One region of the Flavihumibacter sp. genome, then DNA from elsewhere that is predicted to be linked to it. Evidence: riboswitches for the same ligand, from Rfam matches in the RefSeq annotation. Region 1 holds a riboswitch; the other holds the start of a gene.

The links. Region 1 has a riboswitch for cobalamin ahead of V6M43_RS06960 (ribonucleoside-diphosphate reductase small subunit). Riboswitches for the same ligand answer to the same signal wherever they lie in the genome.
Region 2: linked by a shared signal. The riboswitch ahead of V6M43_RS04865 (TonB-dependent receptor plug domain-containing protein) and the one ahead of V6M43_RS06960 (ribonucleoside-diphosphate reductase small subunit) in region 1 are both predicted to bind cobalamin.

What each region holds. Positions count from the first base shown of each region.
Region 1 is NZ_JAKFDQ010000007.1:954,413-957,780, forward strand. It holds gene V6M43_RS06955 (ribonucleoside-diphosphate reductase subunit alpha) at 1-901, opposite strand, end outside; gene V6M43_RS06960 (ribonucleoside-diphosphate reductase small subunit) at 930-1,901, opposite strand; cobalamin riboswitch at 2,057-2,193, opposite strand; gene V6M43_RS06965 (peptidylprolyl isomerase) at 2,298-2,888, shown strand; gene V6M43_RS06970 (ion transporter) at 2,919-3,368, shown strand, end outside.
Region 2 is NZ_JAKFDQ010000007.1:479,938-483,305, reverse strand. It holds gene V6M43_RS04870 (acyltransferase family protein) at 1-146, opposite strand, end outside; gene V6M43_RS04865 (TonB-dependent receptor plug domain-containing protein) at 256-2,223, opposite strand; cobalamin riboswitch at 2,320-2,555, opposite strand; gene V6M43_RS04860 (group I truncated hemoglobin) at 2,570-2,962, opposite strand; gene V6M43_RS04855 (TonB-dependent receptor family protein) at 3,030-3,368, opposite strand, start outside.

The DNA of each region.
Region 1 (3,368 bases):
CAAGGTAAATCGCGAAGGCACCTTTACGCTTTCCACCTCCCTGGTCAACATATCTGGCTGTATCATTGAAAACCCGCAACATCGGGATTATGCCATTACTTGTTCCATTCGTTCCGCCAATGTAGGAGCCCGTTGCACGGATATTGTGGATAGCGAGACCAATACCACCAGCACTTTGAGAAATTTTAGCGGTTTGTTTCAATGTATCATAGATCCCATCAATACTATCATCCTTCATCGTCAGCAGGAAACAACTTGACAATTGAGGCTTTGGAGTTCCGGCATTAAATAAAGTTGGGGTTGCATGCGTGAACCACCGTTCACTCATCAGGTGATAGGTTTTAATTACCTGTTCCATATCATGCTTATGGATACCAATAGCAACCCGCATATAAAGATGTTGAGGTCGCTCGGCCACCTTGCCGTTTATACGGAGCAAATAGGATTTCTCAAGAGTTTTAAAACCGAAATAATCAAATCCAAAATCACGATCATAAATGATTGTGCTATCGAGCATTTCAGCATTTGCTTCAATGATCTCTATCACATCGTCAGCCACAAGGGGAAGTGATTTATTTGTGACGGAATCGGTATACTGGTGCAAGGCACGCATAGTATCCGAAAATGATTTCTTCGTATTCTTATGAAGGTTACTAACTGCTATTCGCGAGGCCAGCAAAGCGTAATCGGGATGACGGGTTGTGAGCGCTGCGGCCATTTCAGCAGCAAGATTATCGAGTTCCGTGGTACTAACTCCATCATAAATACCTTCAATAGTCTTCTTGGCTATATCAATTACATCAACCATTGGGCTGAGCCCATAGGAGAGCTTTTGAATACGAGCTGTTATTTTATCGAACTTAACGGCCTCTTTTCTACCGTTTCTTTTAATTACAAACATATCAATGATTTATAGGTAGGGAATGGTTTTAAAAGTCTTCCTCAAGGGAGAATGTTTGTCCGGAAGCACCAGTCATCACCCCTGATTTTTGGTAATCCCCAACGCGCTTTTCAAAGAAATTGGTCTTGCCTTGAAGCGAGATCATTTCCATGAAGTCAAATGGATTGGTTGTGTTGTAGAGTTTAGTATATCCAAGTTCACCCAACCAGCGGTCGGCTACAAATTCAATATACTGCTGCATCAGTCTTGCATTCATCCCGATAAGATCAACAGGCAAAGCCTCAGTCACAAATTCTTTTTCAATTGCTACAGCATCGCTGATAATAGCGTGTACAGCTTCCTGTGATAGTTTTTGTGAGAGCATACTATAGAGTAGGCATGCAAACTCACAATGCAGCCCCTCATCTCTGCTTATAAGCTCGTTGCTGAAGGTTAGTCCAGGCATTAATCCTCTTTTCTTCATCCAGAATATAGAGCAAAAACTTCCACTAAAGAAGATACCTTCCACCGCTGCGAAAGCAACCAGTCTTTCCGCGAAAGAACCATTCTCGATCCAACGCAGAGCCCATTCAGCTTTTTTCTTAACTGCAGGCACTGTATCGATAGCATGAAAGAGTTTATCTTTTGCAACAGGATCTTTTACATAGGTGTCAATAAGTAATGCATACGTTTCGGAGTGGATATTTTCCATCATGATCTGAAAACCATAAAAGCATCGTGCTTCGGGTAATTGAACCTCACTCATAAAGTTCACGGCCAGGTTTTCATTTACGATACCATCACTTGCAGCAAAGAATGCAAGAACATGACTCAGGAAATGCCGCTCTCCATCATTAAGGGCGGCCCAATCGGTCAGGTCGGCGCTAAGATCAATCTCTTCAGCAGTCCAGAAACTGGCTTCATGTTTTTTATACATTTCCCAAACTTTGGGGTAGTTGATAGGAAGGATCACAAAACGGTCCTTGTTTTCCCTGAGCAACAATTCATTCTCATTCGACATATCGATTATTTTAAATTTTCTCAATACCTGTTAAAATACAAGGGAGTGTCGCTGGGGAAACCCTGGTCATCTGGCAATTGCCATGACCTGAGTTCTGAAGCGCGTCATGAGATGTGACGCTTACACCTTGCCTGTACCTTACGCGGGAAGGTCCCAAACAAAAAATAGTATCGGCAGGTGTCTGGCTTGTAACATGGTTACTTACAGTTGCCCGTCAGCCCGTGATTTGCACACGATTCCCTATTAAGCGAACCGGCTCAGAGCCGGACGCACCGAAATAATTAATTGCATGAACTAAAACGAAAATACCTTCAAACTCAGGGGGAGGCTTTAATACTTTTTCACACATGTGGATAGATTCTCGAAACCATTCTATATTCCTGAAAATTTGCAGACATGAAAAGAAATCTAATATTGCTTTTTATAATTGGTGTGCTCAACGCATGCACTTCTCAAAATGCCCCGGAAGGCGCGGTGGAGCTTGTTATTAAAACCACAGAGGGCAACATCAATGTGGCTGTATTTCCGGACAAAGCACCAAAATCTACAGCTGCCTTTCTGGCGATCGTTGATAAAGGTTTATATAAACGAAGCAGTTTCTACCGGGTACTCAATGATGCAAACCAGCCATCAAATGCCCCAAAGGCAGAACTTTTGCAGGGTGGTTTATGGAGCCGGACAAAGAAACGTCCTGACGTTCCAAGAGTGGAACATGAAACCACTCAGCAGACCGGACTTCAGCATCTTGCCGGCACCTTATCGCTCGCCAGGGAGGAACCCGGGAGCGCAAGTTCTGAATTCTTCATTTGCGTTGCTGACCAGCCGGGACTGGATTATGGAGGCGAAAACAATCCGGATGGCCAGGGTTATGCAGCATTTGGAAAGGTCATTAGCGGAATGGATGTGGTAAGGAAGATCTATAACAAACCTGAAAATGATCAGTATTTTGATCCACCCATAATGATCATAGACATTGTAAAACGCTAGATAAATAAAGCATTTTCGTAAATTGTTTATATGAGTCAAAAGACCGTGCTTAACCCGGTACAACAAAACTGGAAACAGAAACTTTTCACTATCATCTTTGAAGCAGACACGAAAGCGGGCCGCATTTTTGACCTTGCTTTACTGTTTTTCATTTTACTGAGCCTTGCTATTGTAATGCTGGAAAGCATGAAGCCGGTAAATGATATATATGGAAAGGAATTAGTTACCCTCGAATGGATCGTTACAATACTTTTCACTATTGAATATGTATTAAGACTGCTCTCTGTAAAGAGGTCGGTAAAATACATGACCAGTTTTTATGGAATCATTGATCTCTTGTCAATTCTTCCAACATACCTGAGCCTTCTTATTCCCGGATCACATTTTTTACTGGCTATACGTGCCCTAAGACTTATGCGGGTTTTTCGAATTCTTAAACTCAGTCAGTTTGTACGTGAGGGCACTACGATAGTTTTAGCG
Region 2 (3,368 bases), 470 kb from region 1:
CTTAATCCCCCCTGTAGAATACCCTTATCTGAATAATGGAGATCATTACTATCCGGGAAAAATACCAATTGGGCATGAAACAGGAATACCATCAATATGGCAATGCCGCGTAAAAAATCAATTTTAGCAATATGCCGATTGGTCACCGGAATAGGTTTAGGAGGGTTAGTAAGGGAATATACTTATATTTTGAACCCGCCGGCATCCGCCGGCGGGTTCAAAATATAAACTACCCACTTACCCCTGTGGCTCTCTTTACAACTGCACCCTCACCCCCGCCATCATATTGAACCGCCTCGTGTTATACCCATAGAGATCGGCATATTTCCGGTCGGTGATATTCCTGAAATCGGTAAATACATCCAACTGCTTATTTAACTGGTAACGCGCATAGGCATCGAGATTATAATAGCTGTCCAGCTCCTTGATCTCCGTGCTCCAGGTGGCGGAATTGTACCAGGTGTCCTGGCGCTTATCTACCCAGCGTAAACTCAGCCCCACATGCAGCTTTTTACTGAACTGGTAGGATGTTCCAAGGTTAATACTGTGCTTCGGACGGCGGTAGAGATTAAAATAACTGGTATCCTTACCAGCAAGCCTGGTCTCTATCTTGCCATCAAGCCAACTGTGGTTGGCCGTTATCTGCCATCGCTCATTTGGCTGCACCCTCAGCTCCGTTTCTACCCCCTTATCATCCTGCTTATCTGCATTCCTGTACTGCCCATAAGGAGGATCTGGTAATCCAGCAAACACGATCACATCTTTTATCTTCCGCCTGAAGGCTGTAACCCGCGCGGAAATGATCTTGTTATTGCTTGTAAAATGCAGTCCACCCTCGTATTGATTGCTTCTCTCCGGCTCCAGCGCCGTATTGCCATACTCCGAAGCTAAATGATAGAGCGATGGCGCCCTGAATGCCGTTGCCACCGAAGCATATAGCTTCAACTGCGGCAGCAGGTAGATATAGGGGTTGAATGCATAGGTAAAGGCATCCCCGAAATCCTGGTGCTGCGTGAACCTTCCGCCCAACTCTGCACCAAATCGCTCAAAACCCTTCAATGTAAAGGCGGCATAAGCACTCATCATACTCGCTTCCAGACTGTCCTTGCCCAGGTTCCCGAAACTGGTATTGATATCTGCTGTATTGCGACGGTAGTCGATGCCCGCCAACAATCCAAGGTGCTTCTGCAAACTGGTATTTATATAGGCCTCCGCAAACAGGGCCCGACCCTTATAATCGCCACTCGACGGATCCCAGTCATTTGCGCCCGCTGGAATATTCACCGGGTCATCATACACCCTTCGAACGGTATTGTAATTGGCATTGAATACCAGGTTGCCATTTTTCAACTGGTGACTGCTCTGTATGCCCGCTACCTGCTGCCGCTGCTGGCTCCTACTGTTACGGTCGTCTTCCAGGGCATTGTCATCAAGGTCGGCATCATACTCGCTGAACTGGTAATAGCCCTTAAACGTCCAGGCCTCGCTAAACTTATAGCCCGCAGCCAGGTTCACCATATCCTGCTTCACCCCGTCTTTATCGAAATTGCCGGCACCACCCTCATCCTTAGCCGAAGAAAATCCTTCGGACTGCAGGCGGTTATACTGCACCGAATAATTGAATTTATCAATGGCCCCCGATAAGCCAAGGTTGCCTTTGTATGTTCCATAGGTACCCGCTGCTAAAAGTCCGTTCAGTCCGATGGCTTTATTGCTTTGGTTCTTCCGGGTAATGATATTGATCACGCCCGCCACTGCGTCAGACCCATAAAGTGTACTCTGCGCGCCTTTGAGGATCTCTACCCGCTCCACCTGGTCAATGGATATATGATTCAGGTCAAACTGGATCGTTATCCCCGACCCATCGGTTACCGGCATGCCATCCACCAAAATCAGTGTATTGGCCGCTCCCGCACCCCGCAGGTAAACGGTCTGGTTGGTGCCGGGCGAATTCTGTGCTCCATTGATGATGAGTCCGGCCTGTTCATTTAGTACCTGTGAAAGTGTTCTGCCCGCATTGTTCTCGAGCGTTCGCCTGTTGATGACCGTTAGTACCTTCCCCGTACTGCTTTGTTTCTGGGGTTGCTTGTTGGCAGTTACAATTACTTCATCGAGTGTTCTGCTGCTGTCGGCCTGCTTTTCGCCGGTTGATTGTGACATCAGTTTTGTACTGACATGGCTGCTGATGATCGTAGCAGCCACCATGATCCATTGTTTTTTCATGTCTGAAAAAAGATTAGGGTGACTGCTTCCGGAAAGTGGTGGGAATTATAAATCGCCTGCGCGTTTACCATTCCTGCTTTTCTCCCGAAAGCAAAATGTTGATTGATGGACGCGGCAGGTCTTCTGGCTCGTGTCTGTCAGTTACCTTCCCACCCGCTTCCGCGGATAGTGGTCATTCACCAACAGTGAGGTATAATCTGGATTCTCTCTCCATCACTCTATCTCTCCATCTCTCCATTTCCTCTCCACTTTACAGCTACGGGGATAGCGCCGGAATCAACCGGACTTCCCTTTTAATCCGCCGAAGCGGAACCGTTTCCGGCGCGAAGATATATGAATGAACCTATTATTGTGCGATGATTTGTTTGCGCAAGGAATATCCGATAAATAAAATGTCTTTCTGGGTTTCCTCATCAATATTATGACTGGAAAGTACCTGCATGATATCATCCATGGCAGCCATATACTCTGCTTCACTGATATTCATGCCTCGATGGGTCGCCTGCATATCCCTTCCGGTATATGCTTCCGATCCGCCACTTCCGGCACATAGAAATTCCACCAGCAATGACTTGGTATGTGCTAATTTCTCTCCCTGTTCCAGGTAGGGCAAAAATCGCGCTTTAATGAGGGGATTGCTCATATGCGCTGCTACGATATCTTCTACTATGGTCTCAATGCGCTCTCTTTTTCCAAGGCGCTCGTAAAGTGAAAGGGTGGGCATGGTTAAGGTGCTCATGATGTGAAATTTTAATGGTTAAAAAATACTTCATGAGGGTGCAGAATGGTCTCTTAATTTACAAAATTTAGTTCAATTGTAAACGCAGTCCCGCATAGTAGTTCCGCCCCGGCGCCACATTGTAATACCGCCCCCCAAAGGCATTGATATCATTTCCTAAACTATAGGTTGTATTGAATAAATTATCTGCGCCCGCAAACCAGTTCAGCCCACGGTACAGCCTGCTGCCTCCCCTTATTCCGAGTAAATGATATTGCTTCGCCTTTTCACTGTTGGCATCATTGAGCCAGATGGGATCCACATACTGGTATGCCAGATGTAAATTCATTCCCCCCTTACCGTCAACATCAAATCCCGCTGCCAATGTTTGCTTAGCCACACCTGGTAATCTATTTCCACTAAAATC